DNA from 4 places in the Streptomyces sp. NPDC005774 genome. Region 4 is predicted to be linked to each of the others. Evidence: riboswitches for the same ligand, from Rfam matches in the RefSeq annotation. Region 4 holds a riboswitch; each other region holds the start of a gene.

Region 1 (5,079 bases), on a different contig from region 4:
CCGGGTGTCCTTGTCGAAGTAGGTCTTCGCAAGGTCCCGGGACGAGCCCGGGGGCCGGAGCCGAGTGGGGCCTTTGGGGTTCTGGAACACGCCGTCCCGGTAGTGCGGGGACCTGCGGATACGCGCCATGCGCTCACCGGTGGGGTCCGCGCCGAAGGCCGCGGGCCGTAGCGCACGGAGCCCGGAGCTCTGGGAACGGGTACCGGCCACAATGCCTCCAAACGGAGTCAGTCAGATATTCCATTATGTGTGGCCGGCCCGGCCTCGAGACGCCTCACCGACCGGAAAGCGCCCCGGAGCCGTGCCCGTGCCCCTCGCTTCTCGGCGAAGGAAAAGCCGGTGGCCGTCCTCTTCGCCCACGCGCCCGAGGCCGATCCCGCGCGGCTGCGCAAGCCGCGCGGTGGTACGCCCCCACGGGATGGCGGCTGTGGATCGAGAGGTGGGCGACGACGCTCACCCCGCTCGTCGGGGGCGTGGCCGTGAGCGAGTTCCGGTGTCCAAAGCCCGCCGGCCCAGGAAGCCGGGGCCGGAACAGGAAGAGCCGTCCGGGCGGGCCCGCTGTACTCGGGAACACGGACGCCCCGGGCGCGGGACCGTGCCCGCGCGCGCTCCCTTCCCCGCTCTCCCCGCCTCGTCCCCTCCCACCCGCGTCATGCCCCCCGCGTCATGCCACCGAGGCGATGCGCTCCTTGATGTCGTCCGGGGACAGCGCGCCCTTCGCCGTCACGTGGTCCCCCGACGACTCCCCGCGCAGCCTGCGCCCCATCCACGGCACCAGGTACTCGCGCGCCCAGTGGACGTTGTCCCGCCGGACGTCGAGGCTGCCGCGCGGCGGCAGCGGGGGCCAGGCCTGCTCCGGGTCGGCCGGGACGTCCAGGCCGAGAGCCTGTCCCGCGCGGAGCGCCACGCGTGTGTGCCCCTCGGGCGACAGGTGCAGCCGGTCGGTGTCCCAGGCCCTGCGGTCCTGGATGCTCCTGAGGGACCAGAGGTCGAGCACCGGACAGCCGTACCGGTCGGCGACGGCCCGCACATGCCCGTTGTAGGTGGCGATCTTGCCGCGCAGATGCCTGAGCAGGGGTACGCCACGGGTGTCGAACCCGGTCGTCACCAGAACCGTGCCGGAGACCGCCGTGAGCGCGGCGATCGCCCGCTCGAAACGCTCGGCCACCTCGTCCGGGTCGCTGCCGGGGCGCAGGATGTCGTTGCCGCCCGCACAGAAAGAAACCAGTGCGGGGGCCAGTTCGACGGCCCGCGGAAGCTGGTCGGCCATGATCTGGTCGAGCAGTTTTCCGCGCACCGCGAGATTTGCGTACCGGAAGTCGCCTTCGGGACGCCGGTCGGCGAGAAGCACCGCAAATCGGTCGGCCCAGCCGACGAATGCCCCGCCGGGGCCGGGGTCACCGACGCCCTCGGTGAAGCTGTCCCCCACCGCCACGTACGACCCGATCACTGCCTTGCTGTCATTCTTCGAATCGTCTGCCACACCCGGACATGATTCACCTTCGAATGTGACCTACGCGACCGTAGGAAGGCATTGACGGGCGGTGAGATAAGCCACTCGCGAAGTGTGGGCCAATTCGGAATAGCCCTCCGCGCGGGGACGTTGAGCGGCGAGCAACGTGACGCACGGAACATCCCCGGCGCTCCCGGAACTCCACCCCGCCGAATCCGCCGAGCCCACCGAACGCGCCAACGCGCCGAAGGCCGGACCCGGGGATCGGGGGTCCGGCCTTCGGCGCGTCAGGCAGGTTGCCTCGGGGGTCAGCCGATGGAGACGCCCTTGCCGCGGAGGTAGGAGACCGGGTCCAGGTCCGAGCCGTAGTCCGGCGTGGCGCGGATCTCGAAGTGCAGGTGCGGGCCGGTCGAGTTGCCGGTGGAGCCCGAGAGGCCGACCTGCTGGCCACCGCTCACGGCCTGGCCGGCCGAGACGGACAGCGAGGACAGGTGGGCGTACTGGGCGTAGCGGCCGTCGTTCAGCTTGATGACGACCTGGTTGCCGTACGAGCCGGCCCAGCCGGCGGAGACGACGGTGCCCGCGCCCACGGCCTTCAGGGAGGTGCCGGTCGGAATGGCGAAGTCGACACCGGTGTGGTAGCCGCTGGACCACATGCTGCCGGCCACCTTGTAGGCGGTGCCGAGACCGCTGCCGGGTACCGGCGAGCTGTAGCCGGAGGCGGTCGCGGCCTGGTTCGCGGTCGTCGAGCCGGAGGAGGACTTCGGCGCGGACTGCTCGGAGGCCTCGCCGGCCGTCGACGAATTCGAGGCGGAGGACGGAGCCGAGGGAGCGGCCGGAGCGGACGAAGAGGGCGCCTCGGAAGAGGAGGACTTCTTCGGCGCGCCGGTCGCGGCGGCCTTGCCGTCGACCGAGAGCTTCAGACCGGGGTGGATGAGCGACGGGTCGTCGCCCACGGTCTCGCGGTTGTCGGAGTAGAGCTGCTTCCAGCCGCCGTCGACGTTCTCGGACTCGGCGATCTTCGCCAGGTAGTCGCCGCCCTTCACGATGTACGTGCGGGTGTCGCCGTTCCTGTCGCCGTCGACCTTCACGCCGTCAGACGTCTTGCCGGCGACGGAATACGACTGGACGGCCTTTTCCGGGGCGGCCTGCGGAGTGGCGGCGTTCGCTCCCGTGGCACCGAGAAGCGGCAGGGCGAGTACGGCGCCACCGGTTCCGGCGACGGCGATGGAACGGGTGAGACGCGAAACGCTGGGACGACGGTGCTTACCCTTTGCGGGCATGACGAATTCCTCTCCGGCGCCTACGAGGTGAGCTGTCGGGTGCGGGCTGGAGATGCCCGGCCGCGTCGAAAACGCGACTTGACCCCAAGCCGTTCCGGAGACCGGAACAGGCAGTCGTACCTGTGGGTCCCCCGCTCCTGCCATACGCGGATCAGAGTGTGAAGGCTCCGGACAGCGGCAGGATTAGGCGTCCGTCCGGATCGATGGCGAACGTAGGCGACCGAGACGCAAAGGGACAAGCCCGATCTTCCGAGCGAAGGCGTTGTTTAGTGATCCATTGACCTGAAAACCGTCACTCGGAGTCGCCCCGAATTTTCGGCACCCCCCGAATCCCCTTGCGCAATACTGGAATTACGTGAACATGGCGACAACGCATCGTCACCTCTATGACGATGCTCACCACCCCATCCCCATCTCCCCGCCTATCGGAGCAAATTACGACTAAACCCCCCAAACGGACAGAACGACCCAATAAGGTAAATATGGATGGCTCGACCGGTCGGCCGCGGGTCCGGCGCGGATCCGTCCACGCCGGCGGCTCCACCGGGACAGTCCCGTCTCCACTCCGACGGCCCCGTCACCAACTCATTGCCCCTGTCAGGCATGTCGTATCGTCGGGTGACACCCGCCGACGCCGCCGCGTCGGCGGCGCAGAGTGGGAGAGGGGCCCCCGTGACGCAGCAGATCCCGTCGACCGAACCCGAGCTCACCGGGGTGCGCAATTTCCGTGATGTGGGAGGCCTGCCGACCGTCGACGGCCACCGGGTGCGGCACGGGGTGCTGTTCCGCAGCGGCCATCTCGCGCACGCCACCGAGGAGGACGCCGCCTTCCTGTCCTCCCTGGGACTGCACACCGTCTTCGACTTCCGTAACGCGGCCGACCACAAGCTGGACGGGCGGGACATCGAACTGCCCGGCGTGCGCAATGTGAATCTGCCGCTGAGCGACCCGGCCGACGGCGCCGAGTTCTGGAGGATGGTCCGCGACGGGGACCTGGACCAGCTCCGCTCGGTCCTCGCCGGCGACAAGGGGGCGAAGCGGATGATCGCCTCGTACCGCGTGACGGTGAGGCAACGCACCGCCGAGCACTCCCGGGTGCTGCTCTCGCTCGCCGAGGAGTGTGTGCCCGCGCTGATGCACTGCGCGGCGGGCAAGGACCGCGCGGGTCTGTCGGTGGCGGTGACACTGCTCGCGCTGGGCGTGGAACGGGACGCGATCTTCGACGACTACCTGAAGTCCAGCGCCGCGCACCGCCGCTACAAGGTGCGCCGCAGCGGCACCCCCGCCTCGGCCTACTCCCCCGAGGTCATGGAGCTGCTCGACCCCCTGTTCGACGCCCGCGCCGAGTATCTGTCGGCCGCGCTGGAGACGATCGAGGAGACCTGGGGCGGCGTGGACCCCTACCTCGAGCAGGCACTCGGACTCACCCCCGAGAACCGGGAGCGGCTGCGCGAGCGCATGCTGGACTGAGTGATCCCCCGGTCGAGCGGACGCTCGACCGGGGGATCACGGAGTCGCTCGGCTCCTGCCGTGTCCGTCCGGGGACTACTGCTTCGCGCCCAGCTCGAACAGCAGATAGATGAAGCCCGCGAAGAGGTGCCCCACCACCACGTAGACGAACAGCCTCACCCACAGGGCGCGGGGAAACTTCTCCTCCAGGTCTTTCATGACAGATCTCCTTGGGTGGGGCCCAGGCACAGGGCGGCCGTGGGACTCTGCAGCAGGGTGTGGACGAACAGCAGCTCGACCCCGTCGGGGTCCTCGGCGGCGATACGGTGCGGGGTCAGCGAGTCGAAGTGCGCGCTGTCACCCGGGGCGAGGCGGTGCAGGGCGTCCCCGAGGCGCAGCCGCAGCCGCCCCTTGAGGACGTACAGCCACTCCTCGCCCGGATGGACCCGCACGATGTCGCCCTGGGCCCCGTACGGGACCTGGACCCGCAGGGCCTGCATCCCGCGCCCGGGGGAACCGGCCTGCCGGTACGTCCAGCCGCCCGCGGAGGTCGGCTCCATGTCGCCGGCGCGCGTCACCGCCTCGCGGACGGCGGCCGTCTCGCCGAGCAGTTCGGAAACCGTCGTACCGTAGATACGGGCGAGGGAGAGCAGCATCGGCAGCGAGGGCTGGCGCTGTCCGGTCTCCAGCCGGGAGAGATGAGCGGGGGAGAGTCCCGCCTCGCGGGCGGCGGCCTCCAGCGTCAGGGAGGCCCGGCGCCTCAGGGCGCGCAGTTGCGGGGCGACCGCGGGGAGCGCGGCGGCCGGTCCGGCCGCCGGCTCGGCCTCGGGGGAACTCATGGCTCCATTCAGCCGTACTTTTGCCTGTGAGGCAAATCCCTTGCCTCACAGGCAA
Region 2 (5,079 bases), on a different contig from region 4:
CGGATCGGCCCCCTCCGGGACCCTTCCCAGCAGTGTGCCCACCGGCAGGCCGTCTCTCCTGACCAGCAGGAACACCTCGCCGTGCGTCACCGGCGGGCTGCCCGGACCGGGTTTCAGGACGGTCTCCTCACCGTTCAGGTCCAGTTCGGCGACCTGAACCGCGCCGATGTCCAGGAACCGCCGTATCTCCTCCTGCGTACGCGCTGTGCGGGACATGAGCCCTCCCTCCTCACGAACGGTTGAACCATCGAACCGGCGAACGGTTGTCGCGAGCTGCCGTTGCCGTCCCCAGCGGTTCTCGCGGCCGGGACCCCTCACGGCCGGCGCAGCCGCGCCGTCCCCTTCAAGGTCCGCGACGCCAGCGAGGCGAGACGCGGCCGGGCGACGACGAAGCCGTGCGCGCGGCGGGCGGGCTCGCGGCGCAGCAACTGAAGTGCGGCGCCCAGGCCCGGACGCGTCGCCTCCCCTTCGTAGACGGCGCGTTCGCCCGTCTTCAGGGAGTCCTTGTACTCGGCCGGGCCGCGGCCCATGTCGAGCAGGCCGATGCCCTCGCCGGCCGCCGCCTCGGCCATCCGCAGATGCAGCACGAGTCCCGGCGAGAACTTCGCGAACTCCGGTTCGTACGCCGGGAACCAGCAGGCCAGCACCGAGGCCGAGCGCAGGCCGAAGTGGGCGGCCACGGGACGGTCCCCGGCGTACAGGACGGACAGCGTGCCCGTGCACTCCGGAGCCCGGGTCCCGGCCAGATGGCCCACGAGCCGGGTGATCCACTCCTGCGCGAACCGGTCGCGGCGCCCGGTCCTGCGGTACTGCGCCGACTTCCACCCGATGAGCGCGCGGAGCGCGGCCGGGTCGCGTTCGTCGAACACGAACCGCACCGGTCCGGCCTGCCGGCCGAGCCGGCGCTCCTTGGCCAGGGTGGTCTTCAGGAACTTCGGCGACTGGGCGCGCAGCACGGTCTCGTAGGTCTCGTACCCCTTCTCCACGTCGATGACGAAGGTGGCGTGCTCCTCGGCCGCGTGCGGGACGAACAGGGCCTGGTCCGCCTCCAGGTTGTCGAAGGCGAAGCTCGACACCGAACAGGCACGCAGCAGTTCATCGGTCGCCGGCGCCAGACCCGGCCTCAGGACGGCGCCCTGGCAGTCCGAGACGCCGAGCCCGATCGCCCGGCCCTGCCCCAACGCACCCCGCTCGTACGGCAGAAATCCGGCCGGCTCGGCGGACGCCCCCTCGTACAGCACCGCGACCCGGGCCTGCGGCCGCACCCGCGACACGGCGGTGGCGAACTCCGGTTCCATGAAAGGGCTGCGCGGCGCCTCCGTCGCGGCGCGCAGCTCGCGCCACCGTTCCCGCTCTCCCTCGCCGAGCTCCTCGAGCCTCAGCACACGCGTGCGTCCACTGCTCACCTGACCCCCCGATCAAGTCCCCCCTGGACACTTGGAAGGTACCGCCCAAGACCACGAGGGCGGTAGGTAGCGGAGCATGTTGTTGCCAAGTGGTGCAGAGGCCGCAGATGGCGCCCGGGGCACCCGCGCCTCGGGCACCCGCGCCTCTGGTGGAGCGGGCCGGGTGGAGCGGGCCGGGCCGGGTGAACCGGGCCGGGTGGGCTCGGGCGTGGTGAGTCGGGCGGGTGCGGTATCCGTATTCTCTGATCATGGCCGCACCCACCGATTGCTCGCTCATCGCCACCGACCTGGACGGGACGCTGCTGCGCGGCGACGACACCCTCTCCGACCGCTCCCTCGCCGCGCTGGCGCTGGCGGCGCGGGCCGGTGCCCGGCACCTCGTGGTGACGGGGCGCCCGGCGCCCAGAGTGCGGCCGCTCCTGGACGACCTGGGGGCCACCGGGCTCGCGGTGTGCGGACAGGGCGCGCAGGTGTACGAGGCCGGTACGGACCGGCTGCTGTGGTCGGTCACCCTGGACCGGGAACTGGCGGAGACCGCACTGGGGAAGATCGAGGCCGAGGTCGGGGAGCTGTACGCCGCGGTCGACCAGGACGGGGTGGACGGACTCACCCTGATCGAACCGGGCTATCTGATGCCGCACCCGACGCTGCCCGCCGTGCGGGTCGAACGGCGGGACGATCTGTGGGTCCGGCCGATCAGCAAGGTGCTGCTGCGCCATCCCCACCTGACCGACGACGAGTTGGCGGCGACGGCCCGTTCGGTGGTCGGCTCGCTGGCCACGGTCACCATGTCGGGTCCGGGCACCGTGGAACTCCAGCCGTGCGGTGTGACCAAGGCGACCGGTCTCGCGCTGGCCGCCGAGCACCTGGGGCTGGAAGCCGGGCGGACCGTCGCCTTCGGCGACATGCCCAACGACATCCCGATGTTCGACTGGGCGGCCCACGGAGTCGCCATGGCCAACGCGCACCCCGAGCTCAAGGCGGTGGCCGACGAGGTCACCACGTCGAACGAGGACGACGGCGTGGCCGTCGTCCTCGAGCGGTTGTTCGGCGGAACGGAGCCGCACGTGCACCCGCACGTGCTGCCCCGCCCCTGGTCCGGGAGGGTGTCCCGGTAGGCCTCGGTGCCGTCGGTGTTCCGGCGTCCCGATGGGCCCGGGTGTCTCAGTAGGCGCCGAAGACGTTGTCGATGGAGCCGTAGCGGTCCGCCGCGTAGTTGCAGGCCGCCGTGATGTTCGCGACCGGGTCGAACGGGTCGAAGGTCGTGCCGGGCACGTGGTAGGCCTGGAAGGTCGGGTCGATGACCTGGAGCAGGCCCTTCGACGGGGTGCCGGCCACGGCGTTGGAGTCCCACAGGTTGATGGCCTGCGGGTTGCCGGACGACTCGCGCAGGATGTTGCGGTGGATGGAGTCGTAGCTGCCGGGGATGCCGTGCTGTGCCATGACGGACAGCGACTCGCGGATCCAGCCGTCGAGGTTGTCCGGGTACGCGGTCACGGAGCCGGCGCCGGACGTCGCGGCAGCGGCGGGCGTGGCGGCGGAGGCGGCGGTGGCGCCGAACAGCGGGAGGGCGACTGCCACGACGCCGGCGACGGCGAGGGAGCGGACGAGGCGGGAGCGGCCGAAGCGGCGGGGCGAACCGGATGCGGTCATGTCTGTGTTCCTCTCCTACGCCTGCGAGGTGAGCTGTCGGGTTCGGGCGGGAGAGTGCCCGGCCGTGCCCCTGCGGGCATGGCTTCACCCCGAGCCGTTCCGGGTGCGAACCGGTCCGGCGGCTTACCTGGGTCCCCCGCTCCTGCCGTGCGTGAGTTCATCGATGGGTGGCGCGGGCGGTGGCAGGATTCGGCGTCCGCCCGACAGGCCGGGAACGTATGCGAGTGCACTTGTCGGAAACAAGTGCAACCGTCACGGATCACGCTGTTTGATCTTGTATCCGGGCGTTTGCGGCACTTGGCCCTTTGCGGATGCCAAGAGTCAACTCGCTTTCGGGGCAAGGGGAATCGCCGACGGGTGTGAGGGGTGGGTGTGCCGGGGGGTGCGTGACTCACTTCACTGGCCGCACGGCGCGTTCGCATTTGCCACCAGGAGGGATTTACTTGGCAATTGCGGCAAATCGTGCGCCTGGGCGGGCAGGATGGTCCGGGTGTCGGACCGCGTGCTGGATCGCGTGTCGGATCATGGTTCGGATCGTGGTTCGGGGTGCGTCCCGAGGGTGGGTCGTCACGCCCGAAAGGCGAGGAATATCCTTTGTTACCAACTGATCAGAAACGATCTGGTTGTGATCCGATATCGGAGGGTGCCGTGAGACGCCGTGCACGCGTGCGCAGGTGAGTCTGGGGAATGTGGGTGCTGGCGGTGATCGAAACATGACCGGATACGCTGACTCGAGTGATGTCAGCGACCTATCGACAGACTGTGCAAGACGTCTAAGCGCCAGTGGACACCAGCAGACAGGAGACCTCTCGTGACCGTCGTCGGGCCGTTCGGGCTGAGCGTGCGGGACCAGGCTCTGGAAGCCGATGTCCAGGCCGGGATGACGGCTGTCGAGGAGGGGCTGCTCGAGGCCACCAAGAGTGAGGTGCCCTTCATCACGGAGGCCGCCCAGCACCTGGTGCGGGCCGGGGGCAAGCGGTTCCGGCCGCTGCTCGTGATGCTCTCCGCCCAGTTCGGCGATCCCTACGCGCCCGGCGTCGTGCCGTCCGCCGTGGTCGTGGAGCTGACCCACCTGGCCACGCTGTACCACGACGACGTGATGGACGCCGCCGCCGTACGGCGTGGGGTGCCCAGCGCCAACACCCGTTGGGGTAACTCCGTCGCCGTCCTCACCGGTGACTTCCTCTTCGCCCGCGCCTCGCACATCCTGGCCGACCTCGGACCGGAGGCCGTACGGGTGCAGGCCGAGGCGTTCGAGCGACTGGTCACCGGTCAGATCCTGGAGACCGCGGGGCCGCAGGACGGCCGGGACCCGGTCGACCACTACCTGGACGTCCTCAGCGGAAAGACCGGCTCGCTGGTCGCCGTCTCCTGCCGGTTCGGCGCCATGATGGCCGGGGCCGACGACACCGTCGTGGACGTGCTGACCCAGTACGGCGAGCGCCTCGGGGTCGCCTTCCAGTTCGCCGACGACGTACTGGACATCGCCTCCGACTCCCACGAGTCCGGCAAGACCCCGGGCACCGACCTGCGCGAGGGCATCCCGACCCTGCCCGTGCTGCGGCTGCGCGAGCGGACGGCCCGGCTGGGACTGGCCGAGGACATCGCCCTGTGCGAGTTGCTGGACTCCGACCTCACCGACGACGACCGGCACGCCGAGGCGCTGCGGCTGCTGCGCGCCCACCCCGCGCTGGAGCAGGCCCGCCGGGACACCGTGCGCTATGCGGAAGAGGCGCGCTCGACGCTGGCTCCGTTGCCGGAGTGCGAGTCGAAGACGGCCCTGGTCGAGCTGTGCGACGCGGTGGTGCACCGGGCAGGCTGACCCGCCTGCCGTCCCTGTCCGCCGCTTCGGGTTCCCCCGCCATCGACCCGCATCGGTCGTCGCCGGCCCTTACCGCAGTTCCCCCCGACCCCTACTGGTCGGGAGGCGGAACATCGCCCCGTGTCATACCGCAGCAGTACACGGAGTTGAGTCCGGGGTCTGACGCATCTGCCCGTCTGGTTTGGTCAGATGGAACAC
Region 3 (5,079 bases), on a different contig from region 4:
CCGGCCGACGGGCCCTCCCGGCGGCACGCGCACTGGTGGCAGCAGCCCTGGGTGCGCCACGGGGCGCCGACCGCCCTCCTCGCGCTCTCGGGCCTGGTCATCCTGGGCCTGGTCCGCGAGCAGACCGGTACGGAGGGCTTCCTGGTCGGCCTCGGCCTCGCCGTCCTGCCGGTGCCGCTGCTCGTCGCCGCGTTCCGCTGGCTGGACCGGGTCGCACCCGGTCCGTGGCGCAACCTCGTCTTCTCGTTCGCCTGGGGCGCCGGCGCCGCCGCGCTCATGGCGATCGTCGCCAACAGCTTCGCCACGCGGTGGATAGCGACGGAGACGGCCGACCCGTCCCGCGCGGACACGCTCGGCGCGATCGTGATAGCCCCGGTCGTGGAGGAGTCCGTGAAGGCCGCCGCCGTCCTGCTGGTCTTCCTGTTCCGCAGACGCGACTTCACCACGATCCTCGACGGCGTGGTGATCGCCGGGGTCACCGCCACCGGTTTCGCCTTCACCGAGAACATCCTCTACCTCGGCACCGCCTTCGGCACCGACCGGCTCATCGGCGGCAGCGGCGTCTCCTCCGTCACCGCGGCGACGTTCTTCGTCCGCGTCGTCATGTCGCCGTTCGCGCACCCGCTCTTCACGGTCCTCACCGGCATCGGCTTCGGGACGGCCGCGCTCGCCACCGGGCGGCGGCGCCCGGTGCGTTTCCTGCTCCCGCTCGGCGGCCTGCTGCTCGCGATGGGCATGCACGCGCTGTGGAACGTCTCCTCGACCCTCGGCGAGTACGGCTTCTTCGCCGTGTACGCGGCGTTCATGGTTCCGTCGTTCGGCCTGCTGACCTGGCTGGTGGTGTGGACCCGGCAGCGCGAGCTGCGGACCGTGCGGGAGGAACTGCCCACCTACGTCAGGGCGGGTTGGCTGACCCCGGCCCAGCCCTACGCGCTCGGCTCGATGCGGGCCCGGCGCGTCGCCCTGCGGTACGCGCGCGGGCACGGCGGCCGGGCCGCGGCCCGCGCGGTGGCGCAGTACGGGGCGTACGCGACGTCGCTGGCGTTCCTGCGGCACCGGGGGCGCCGCGGCCGCGCGGGCACGGACTTCACCGCGCGGGAGCACGAGCTGCTACGGGAACTGTGGCGGCGCCGCGACACGGCCCGCCCGGCCCTGGAACACGCGGCCCGGGTCACCGCGCCGCCCGCCCCGCCCTGGCCGGTGTACGGGGGGCACGGCGCGTACGGCGTCGTGAACCCCGCCTGTCCCGCGCACCCCGGGTACCCGGCGTCCGGGCCGAATCCGTACGTGTACCCGTACCGCCCCTGAAACGCCGGACCGGCAGTCCTGACGTCGGGGGGTCGTCGTCGGGACTGCCGGGGCTGTGGCTGCGAGAGCACGCGGGAACCGGCCGGGGGCCGGTGTCTCAGACGGTGAGGCCCTTCGACTGCAGCCAGGCCAGCGGATCGATGCCCGAGCCGGAGCCACCGGTGTGCACCTCCAGGTGGAGGTGGGCGCCGGTGGAGTTGCCGGTGGAGCCGACACGGCCGATCACATCGCCGGTGTTGACCTGCTGGCCGACGCTGACGTTGATGGAGGACTGGTGGGCGTACCAGACCTCGGTGCCGTCGTCGAGGGTCAGCACGGTCTTGTAGCCGTAGGAGCCGTCCCAGCCGGCGGAGGTGATCGTGCCGGTGTGGACCGCCTTGATCAGCGTGCCCGTGGGGGCGGCGAAGTCCAGACCGGTGTGCTGGCCGGAGGACCAGTAGGCGCCGGCCTGACCGAAGGTCGAGGAGATGGTGTACGAGGAGGTGGGCAGCGCGTACTGCGTGGCCAGCTTGGCAAGACGCTCGGCCTCGGCCTTCTTCTCGGCCTCCTCCTCCGCCTTCTCCTTGGCGGCGGCGGCCTTCTCCTCCGCATCCTTCTTCGCGGCGGCGGCCTGCTCCTTGGCCTCCTTCTCCGCCTTGGCGACGGCTTCGGCGGCGGCCTTGTCCTCGGCCTGGCTCTGCTGCTGCTCGACCTGGGCCATGATCCGGGCGCGCAGCACCTCGCCGGCGTCGGAGGTGCTGCCGCCCTGCTCGGCCTCGTCGGCGACCGTGCCGATGCTGCTGAGCGGGGTGGCGGAGCCCTGGGGGGTTTCCTCGTCGGAGATGAGGGAACCGACAGAGGGAAGGTCCGGCATCGAGATCGAGACCGGCGGCTTGCCGGTCTGGGCGCTGGCCATGCCGCCACCGGCGACAGCGGCTATGACACCGACGCCCAGGACGGTGGAGCTACGGGCGAGGCCTCCACCGCGCTGCTTGCCGACGCGATGCCGGCCGCGCACGGGAGGAAGGGACTCCGCGGTGGGGTTCCACTCCTCGAAGGGGCCCTCGTCGGTGCGGATGCTGCCGTAGCCGAAGGTCTCGCTGTCGCGCTGGCTCGGCATGAAGGGGGCCTCAGGAGCAGGCCGGTTTGACGCCACGTGGGCGCACTCCTTTCCTTCCTTCTCGCCTACCGGGTTAGCTGACGGGTTCGGAGCAGGAAGGTCTCCTACGCGCGTATACCGCCCGTGTCTCCACGGGGGCATCCGCACGATTCACCCCAAGGTGTTGGTTCCCCGGTTCCCTTGCGGGATTCGGCGCGTGCGCACGGAGCCGACTCGTGTGACGGCTGGGACGACCGCGCTGCGTTATCGAACGTTAATAGACGGAGGGCTCGTATTCCAAGCCGTTCCTCTTGATCGTTAACGATTCCGCACAGACTTAAGCGCCACGACCACCTCAAAACGGGCGAGTTGACTTCCCCTCATTCGTCACACTGGACCTGACGACACGTCAGTCGTTATGCGCAGCGCGGTGGCCCGATCACCTGGCGTGACATCGGTGCGGAAGGGCTGCCCGGGGGACGCGTTCTCGAAACCTCCGCCGGAAGACCCGGAAGACGGGTCCTGGGCCGAGAAGGGGGAACGGGAACGACCGAGGGCCGGAACCCTTTCGGATTCCGGCCCTCGACCTTCAGTAGCGGGGACAGGATTTGAACCTGCGACCTCTGGGTTATGAGCCCAGCGAGCTACCGAGCTGCTCCACCCCGCGCCGTTGTGTAACCAGCATACGGCATCCGCGGGGCACTCCGCACACACATGCCCGCCGCCCCTCCGTCACCGGCCGGTCAGATGGCCGTTCGGCGCCTCGGCGGCCTCCTTGTGCTCCGGCAGAACGACGACCGTGGCACCCTCCGCGGCCAGCACGCCACTGCCGTCGGCGCCCGCCACGAAGGTGTCCGGCTCCCGCCAGGCGGTGACCACCCGCCGTACCCCCGCGTCCAGGATCAGCCGGGCGCAGGGCTCCGGACGGGATGCGCGGCGGGCACAGGGTTCCAGGCTGGAGTACACGGTGGCGGTCGCGAGCCGCGGGTCCGCGGGGTCGATCCTGGCGAGGGCGGCCTCCTCGGCGTGCACCGTCGGGTCGCCGGCCTCGCGGGAGTGGCCGCGCGCCAGTTCGGTGCCGTCGGCCGCCACGACCACCGCGCCCACACTGAACGCCGTCTCCGAGGGCGGGCACCGGTCCGCCAGTTCACAGGCGAGGGCCAGCCAGTGGTGGTCGGCGGCCACCGGGAGCGGGCCGGTGCCGGGGGCGGTGGGCTCGTAGCGCATGAGGACGACGTCGCCGATGGGGCGGGTCTCCGACAGCCGCAGCCGGCCGCCCTGGTAGGTGCCGGGGCCGAAGAGGCGGGCGGCGTCCGGGTCCCCGACGAAGAGCGGGGCGAGGACCAGCTGGAGCTCGTCTGCGAGGCCCTGGGTGAGGAGCTGGGTGTGGATCAGACCGCCGCCCTCGACCATGAGCCGCCGGACGCCGTACGCGTCGTACAGGTGCGTCAGGAGCCGCCGCCAGTCGAGTTCGGCACCGAGCGGCACGATGTCGGCGGCGATGCCGTGCGCGCGGGCGCGTTCGGCACCCTTGTCACTCGTGTAGAGGACCTTCGCGCCGCCGGTGTGCCAGAACCGCGCCGCCGGGTCCAGGTCGCCCGAGCCGCTGACGGTGACCTTCAGCGGGTATGCGGGGCGGCCCTCGGCGACCCGGGCGGCACGCCGCTCGGGCGCGTTGACCAGCAGCCGGGGGTTGTCGGCGCGGATCGTGCCGGCGCCGATCAGGATCGCGTCGACCGACGCCCGTACCTCGTCGACCCGGTCGAAGTCCTCCGGACCGGACAGCAGCAGCCGTTCGGGGCCGGTGTCGTCGAGATACCCGTCGAGCGAGACGGCGGCGGACAGCAGGACGTACGGGTGGGGCATCGACGGCGCTCCTGACAGGGACGGCGGGCAGGACAGGGCTGGACTGGACTGAGCTGGGCCGGACTGGGCCGGACTGGGCCGGCGCAGAGAGTCTTGCACCCGGTGTGTCCCCGCGCGGAGGGAAGCCGTACGGTGTGCCACCGCCACGTGGCGCGAAACCGTACGGCGCGAACCGTACGGCGTGGAAACGCGGTGACTCGCCGAGTCCGACAACCGGCCCGCGATGAGGACCTTCCCCCCATGCCCCGTGGGTGTCGTCCGCCATCCCGTTTGGTGGCGTCACGGATGGCGAGTGCCGGGGGTCGGATGTGAGCGTTGAGAAACCCCCGGGCCACGGTCCCGGGACGCACAGGCCGTAACCCCTCGGGACCCGTGGGTGTACCGGCCGCAGCCCCGTATGGCGGAGAACCCCCACCAACACGAAGAAGCATTCCCCACTCGGGTCAGTCGATCATTTCCCCCTCCGTCCCCGTGCTGTGGTGGTGACCCGTGGGACATGCCGACACCCTGCTCGCCATGGGCGGCGCGTTCCTCGCCGCGGCGTTCCTGGCCCGTCTCGGCAGCCGGATCGGGCTGCCGACGATCCCGCTGTTCATGCTCGCCGGCATACTGCTCGGCCCGCACACGCCCGGCCTGGTCCTGGTCGAGGACGCGCACGACTTCTCGATGCTGTCGGCACTCGGTCTCGTCCTGCTGCTCTTCTACCTCGGCCTGGAGTTCCACCTCGACGACCTGAGACGGGGCGGCAAACAGCTCCTCAGCGCCGGTGGCATCTACCTGGCGCTCAACGTCGGCGCGGGGCTGGGATTCGGGTTCGCCCTCGGCTG
Region 4 (5,079 bases):
GGCGGGCGGCCGATCCGCGGTCGGCGCGCGGCTGCTCGGCCGCGCCCGGGTCGATCACGATGTAGCCGGTCTCGCCGGGCATGACGTAGTGCAGCCGTGCGCGGACCTGCTGCTCGGCGTAGGCGTCGTCCTGCCAGCGCGCCTTCATGTCGCGCAGCTGTTCGACCCGCTGGCGGGTCTCGCTCTTCTCCTGCTGGAGGTCGGCGATGTCGGCGCGCTGGGACACGTACTGCCGCATGGGATAGGCCAGGGCCACGATCAGCGAGCAGACCACCAGGGCGAGCAGCGCGGCCCGGCCGGTCAGCCGGGAGCGGCGGGCCTGGCGCTTGGTCTGCGAGCGGTAGACCCGGGCGGCGGTCTGCTCGCCGATCAGCCGGATCCTGGTCGCGGTGGAGAACCGGTCCCGGTCCTTCACGGCCATGTCTCCGCCTCCCGTTCCCCTGTCACACGCGCGTACGTCCCCGGACACGGTACGGGACCGCGTCCGGGGACGTAGGGACTACCGGGGTGGGACACGGCCCGGGTCGTCATCCCGTGCGGGTGTGAGCCCGCACGGGTGTCAGCCCGTGCTGCGCCTACTGGTTCGCGGAGCGGAACCGCGGGAAGGCGCTGCGGCCCGCGTACACCGCGGCGTCGTCGAGGATCTCCTCGATGCGCAGCAGCTGGTTGTACTTGGCGACGCGCTCGGAGCGGGCCGGGGCACCGGTCTTGATCTGGCCGCAGTTGGTGGCGACGGCCAGGTCGGCGATGGTGACGTCCTCGGTCTCACCGGAGCGGTGCGACATCATGCACTTGAAGCCGTTGCGCTGGGCCAGCTCGACGGCGTCCAGGGTCTCGGTCAGCGAACCGATCTGGTTGACCTTGACCAGCAGGGAGTTGGCCGCGCCCTCCTCGATGCCGCGGGCCAGGCGCTCCGGGTTGGTGACGAACAGGTCGTCGCCGACGATCTGGACCTTGTCCCCGAGCTTGTCGGTGAGGGCCTTCCAGCCGTCCCAGTCGTCCTCGAACAGCGGGTCCTCGATGGAGACCAGCGGGTACGCCTCGACCAGCTCGGCGTAGTACTCCGTCATCTCGGCGGCGGAGCGCTCCTTGCCCTCGAAGACGTACGTGCCGTCCTTGTAGAACTCGGAGGCGGCGACGTCGAGCGCGAGGGCGATCTGCTCGCCGGGGGTGTAACCGGCTTCCTTGACGGCCTCGAGGATGAGGTCGAGTGCCTCGCGGTTGGAGCCGAGGTTCGGGGCGAAGCCGCCCTCGTCGCCGAGGCCGGTGGCCAGGCCCTTGCTCTTCAGGACCTTCTTCAGCGTGTGGTAGACCTCGGTGCCCCACCGCAGCGCCTCGGAGAAGGACTCCGCGCCGATCGGGGCGATCATGAACTCCTGGATGTCCACATTGGAGTCCGCGTGCGAACCGCCGTTGAGGATGTTCATCATCGGCACCGGCAGCAGGTGCGCGTTGGGGCCGCCCAGGTAGCGGAAGAGGGGCAGGTCGCTGGCCTCGGAGGCGGCGTGGGCGACGGCCAGGGAGACGCCGAGGATGGCGTTGGCGCCGAGGGAGCCCTTGTTCTCGGTGGCGTCCAGGTCGAACATCGCCTGGTCGATCAGGCGCTGCTCGGTGGCGTCGTAACCGACGAGCTCCGGGCCGATCTGCTCGATGACGGCCAGGACGGCCTTCTCGACACCCTTGCCGTGGTAACGGTCGGGGTCGCCGTCGCGGAGTTCGACGGCCTCGAAGGCGCCGGTGGAGGCGCCGGACGGGACGGCGGCACGACCCGTGCTGCCGTCGTCGAGGCCGACCTCGACCTCGACCGTGGGATTGCCTCGGGAGTCCAGGATTTCCCGGGCTACGACGACGTCGATGGACGGCACGAGCATCTCCTTCATGGATGTGACGTGGTTCAGCGGGGCCACGGGGCCCTGCGGACCCGAGCCTATCCGGCTCGGGGCGATCGGCCATCCGGTCGGCCGCTTCGCGGACAGAACCGAGAGTAAATTGTTTCCGAACGGAACAAAGGCGGTATCGGAAAACCGGGAGACGGAAAACCGCGAGACGGGGGGCGGGAGGCCGGGAGACGGGGGCGGGAGGCCGGGAGACGGGAGACGGGAGGCCGAGTCCAGCACCGCGTACGGACCGGATCCAGCACCTGATACGGAAAAGCCCCGCCCCGGCGCGTACGGGGGATACGCGCCGGGGCGGGGCAAGGACCCCGTGGGGGCGGGGCGGGACGTGCGGCCGCGCCTTACTTCAGGTGCAGCTGCTGACCCGGGTAGATGAGGTCGGCGTCCTCGACGATGTCGTCGTTCAGCTTGAACAGCTTGTCCCAGCCGCCCTTGACGTCGTGCTCCGAGGCGATCGAGCTGAGGGTGTCGCCCTTGACGACCTTGTACTCGCCGTCGCCCTTCTCGACCTTCTCGCCGGTCGGGGTGGTGACGGTCTTCTTGGCGGCCGGACGCTCGTCGGAGCGGGAGGCCTTCTGCTCGGCGGAACGCTCGGGGGCGGCCTCGGTGCTCCGCTCCTGGGACTCCTGCTTCGGAGCCTCCTGCTTCGGAGCCTCCTGCGAGGAGCCGCTGCTCTGGCGGCCGGAGCTCTGGTTGCCCGATCCCTCGGCGGAGCCGCCACCGCTGTGGGCGGCGTTGGACAGGCCCTTGCCGCAGACCGGCCAGGCACCCTTGCCCTGGCCCGCGAGGACCTTCTCGGCGATCTCTATCTGCTGGGCCTTGCTGGCCTGGTCGGCGGTGCCGGCGTGCGCCGTGCCGCCGTAGCCGGCCCAGGTGGAGGCGGAGAACTGCAGACCGCCGTAGTAACCGTTGCCGGTGTTGATCGACCAGTTGCCGCCGGACTCGCACTGGGCGACGGCGTTCCACTCGGAGGCGGTTGCGGCGGAAGCATTGCCGGCCGCCATCAGCGGGGCGGCGACAGCGGCACCGGTGACGCCGGCGACGGCGATGACACGGGTGGCCTTGGACGGACGGCGGTGCTTGCCCTTGCCGGAAAACAGCATGGTTGGATCCCCTCACCGACGCCTACGAGGTGAGCTGTCGGGTTCGGGCCGGTTGAGTTGCCCGGCCGCGTCCCTCCCGGGACGCGACTTCACCCCAAGCCGCATCCGGCTTTCTCCACCGGATCCGGCGCCTACCTTGGGTCCCCCGCTCCTGCCTACGGCGCATGACGCGACGACTGTTCCCGTGCTGCCACTGGCAGGATTCGGCGTGGTGGCGGCCGGGGCCCGCGATGGCGAGCGGTCACGACCGTAGACACGGGATCGGCGGATTATCAAAGACGATCAGGGCTTCTGAGACCTATCTCTCATCGCCTTTAAATCGGACATTCGTCGCGAAACGTGACCCTCAATTGGCTTTGTCGGCGCGCTTTTTCGCGCGCCGACCCACCTGCCGCCCCGTCACCGGCCGACCGGCGCACGCCCGCCGCCCGGCCGGGAGAGGCCTGCGCGCCCGACTGCCGACCGGATGTCAGCCGTTGTCCGATTAGGACCCGAACCCGAGCGCCTGACCGGGAAGGATGAGGTTCGGGACGGCCGCGCCCACGACCTCGCCCCCTTCGCCGTACTGGGCGAGCCATCCACCGCCGAAAGCGGGGGAATCGGAGTCGGCCGAGGAACCGCTGCCGGAGTTCGTGCCGGAGCCGCCCGACGGGGACGAGCCGTCAAGACCGCGCGCGAAGCCGAGGCCGCCGCGCGAGGCGTGCCGGCCGGAGGATCCGGCGTCGCGGTCCTCCCGCACCTCTTCCTCGGCGCTGGCGCCGCGGTGACGGCCGCCGCCGGAGTCCTCGCCGTCGACCGATGCCGAAGCGCCACCCTCCTGCCCCGACTTGTCGGATTTCTCACCCTTGACGGGGGTAGAGGCGGAGGGAGAGGTGGAAGCGTCGGGCTCGGCCGATCCGTCCGCACCCTCTTCCTTCTCCTTGCCGTCCGCGGCGCCCTTGGCGTCCTTCGCGTCCGACGAGGAGTCGGAGGACTGGGACGGCGACGGAGTGGCGGACCTTCCGGGACCGGACTTGTCCGTCGAGTCGCCCTGCGTACCGGTGTCGACGTCGGGCACGGACAAGTCCTGGCCCAGGCCCCCCAGCAGCCCGCAGGCCCTCCACGCGCCGACACCCTGGTCGGCGAGGATCTTCTCGGCCACCGCTATCTGCTGGCCGCGGCTGGCCTGGTCGGCGCTGGTCGCGTAGTCGAGGCCGCCGTACTTCTCCCAGTCCCCCTGGGCCAACTGCAGGCCACCGTAGTAACCGTTGCCGGAGTTCTGGCTCCAAGAGCCACCGGACTCGCACTCGGCGACCCTGTCCCAGGTCGAGCCGTCGGCCGCGCTGGCCGCGCCGGCGCCGAGGAGGGGGATCGCGATGGCCGAGCCGGTCACTCCGGCCGCGACGAGGAGAGCCGGAGCCTGGCGGGGGCGACGGTGACGACCGTTCCCGGAGAGCATGCGGAGACCTTTCGCAGACAACGGTTGCTCGCACGGCGGTTCGAGCTGTGGTGCCGCAAGAACGAGACGCCGTGCTTGATGGGTGAACGTATCGGCAGTCGAACGTCTGTCACAAGTTCATGCCGCGCAGATCACATAAAGATCACAGAGGTGAGCGAGTGTCATCTTCACGCTGGTCCCGCCGGGGTTCGACGGACCGTGTCCACAACGGACCTGACGGTCACTTGCCCGAGGACGAAAGGCAGCCGGAGGCCGGCCCGGGGCGGACTCGGCGGCCATCCGGGGCATTTCGGAATGCGTGCCGAGCACGGCGCTCTGTAGGCGACATCACGTCGGCAGCGCGGTGAATCGCACCGGCAGTGTGCGCAGTCCGCGCATGATGAGACCGCCGCGCCAGCGCAGTTCGGCCGGTTCCGCGGCGAGTTCGAGGTCCGGCAGACGGGTCAGCAGCGTGGCGAGCGCGGTCTGGCCCTCCAGGCGGGCCAGGGGAGCGCCGAGGCAGTAGTGGATGCCGTGGCCGTATCCCAGATGCTGGTTGTCGCGCCGTGCGAGGTCGAGCGTGTCGGGGTCGGTGAACCGCTCCGGGTCCCGGTCCGCGGCGGCCAGGACGACGAGGACCGGGTCGCCGACCGAGATGTGCTGC

The links. A riboswitch is a leader RNA that binds a small molecule or an ion and turns the genes downstream of it on or off. The one in region 4 is predicted to bind cyclic di-AMP.
Region 1: another riboswitch for cyclic di-AMP. It lies ahead of ACFYQA_RS28945 (peptidoglycan DD-metalloendopeptidase family protein); the one in region 4 lies ahead of ACFYQA_RS30425 (transglycosylase family protein).
Region 2: another riboswitch for cyclic di-AMP. It lies ahead of ACFYQA_RS00505 (transglycosylase SLT domain-containing protein); the one in region 4 lies ahead of ACFYQA_RS30425 (transglycosylase family protein).
Region 3: another riboswitch for cyclic di-AMP. It lies ahead of ACFYQA_RS02180 (M23 family metallopeptidase); the one in region 4 lies ahead of ACFYQA_RS30425 (transglycosylase family protein).

What each region holds. Positions count from the first base shown of each region.
Region 1 covers NZ_JBIAIV010000041.1:2,421-7,499, reverse strand. The annotation lists gene ACFYQA_RS28955 (MBL fold metallo-hydrolase) at 1-210, opposite strand, end outside; gene ACFYQA_RS28950 (SGNH/GDSL hydrolase family protein) at 665-1,450, opposite strand; gene ACFYQA_RS28945 (peptidoglycan DD-metalloendopeptidase family protein) at 1,762-2,736, opposite strand; cyclic di-AMP (ydaO/yuaA leader) riboswitch at 2,741-2,903, opposite strand; gene ACFYQA_RS28940 (tyrosine-protein phosphatase) at 3,409-4,206, shown strand; gene ACFYQA_RS28935 (DUF6126 family protein) at 4,282-4,404, opposite strand; gene ACFYQA_RS28930 (helix-turn-helix domain-containing protein) at 4,401-5,024, opposite strand.
Region 2 covers NZ_JBIAIV010000001.1:101,463-106,541, forward strand. The annotation lists gene ACFYQA_RS00490 (glycosyltransferase) at 1-216, opposite strand, end outside; gene ACFYQA_RS00495 (GNAT family N-acetyltransferase) at 315-1,406, opposite strand; gene ACFYQA_RS00500 (HAD family hydrolase) at 1,655-2,524, shown strand; gene ACFYQA_RS00505 (transglycosylase SLT domain-containing protein) at 2,571-3,059, opposite strand; cyclic di-AMP (ydaO/yuaA leader) riboswitch at 3,065-3,232, opposite strand; gene ACFYQA_RS00510 (polyprenyl synthetase family protein) at 3,871-4,881, shown strand.
Region 3 covers NZ_JBIAIV010000002.1:15,977-21,055, forward strand. The annotation lists gene ACFYQA_RS02175 (PrsW family intramembrane metalloprotease) at 1-1,308, shown strand, start outside; gene ACFYQA_RS02180 (M23 family metallopeptidase) at 1,406-2,443, opposite strand; cyclic di-AMP (ydaO/yuaA leader) riboswitch at 2,455-2,612, opposite strand; tRNA gene ACFYQA_RS02185 (tRNA-Met) at 2,980-3,053, opposite strand; gene ACFYQA_RS02190 (dihydrofolate reductase family protein) at 3,119-4,252, opposite strand; gene ACFYQA_RS02195 (cation:proton antiporter) at 4,742-5,079, shown strand, end outside.
Region 4 covers NZ_JBIAIV010000045.1:25,597-30,675, forward strand. The annotation lists gene ACFYQA_RS30415 (septum formation initiator family protein) at 1-421, opposite strand, end outside; gene eno (phosphopyruvate hydratase) at 576-1,865, opposite strand; gene ACFYQA_RS30425 (transglycosylase family protein) at 2,237-2,998, opposite strand; cyclic di-AMP (ydaO/yuaA leader) riboswitch at 3,003-3,171, opposite strand; gene ACFYQA_RS30430 (transglycosylase family protein) at 3,483-4,436, opposite strand; gene ACFYQA_RS30435 (cytochrome P450) at 4,764-5,079, opposite strand, start outside.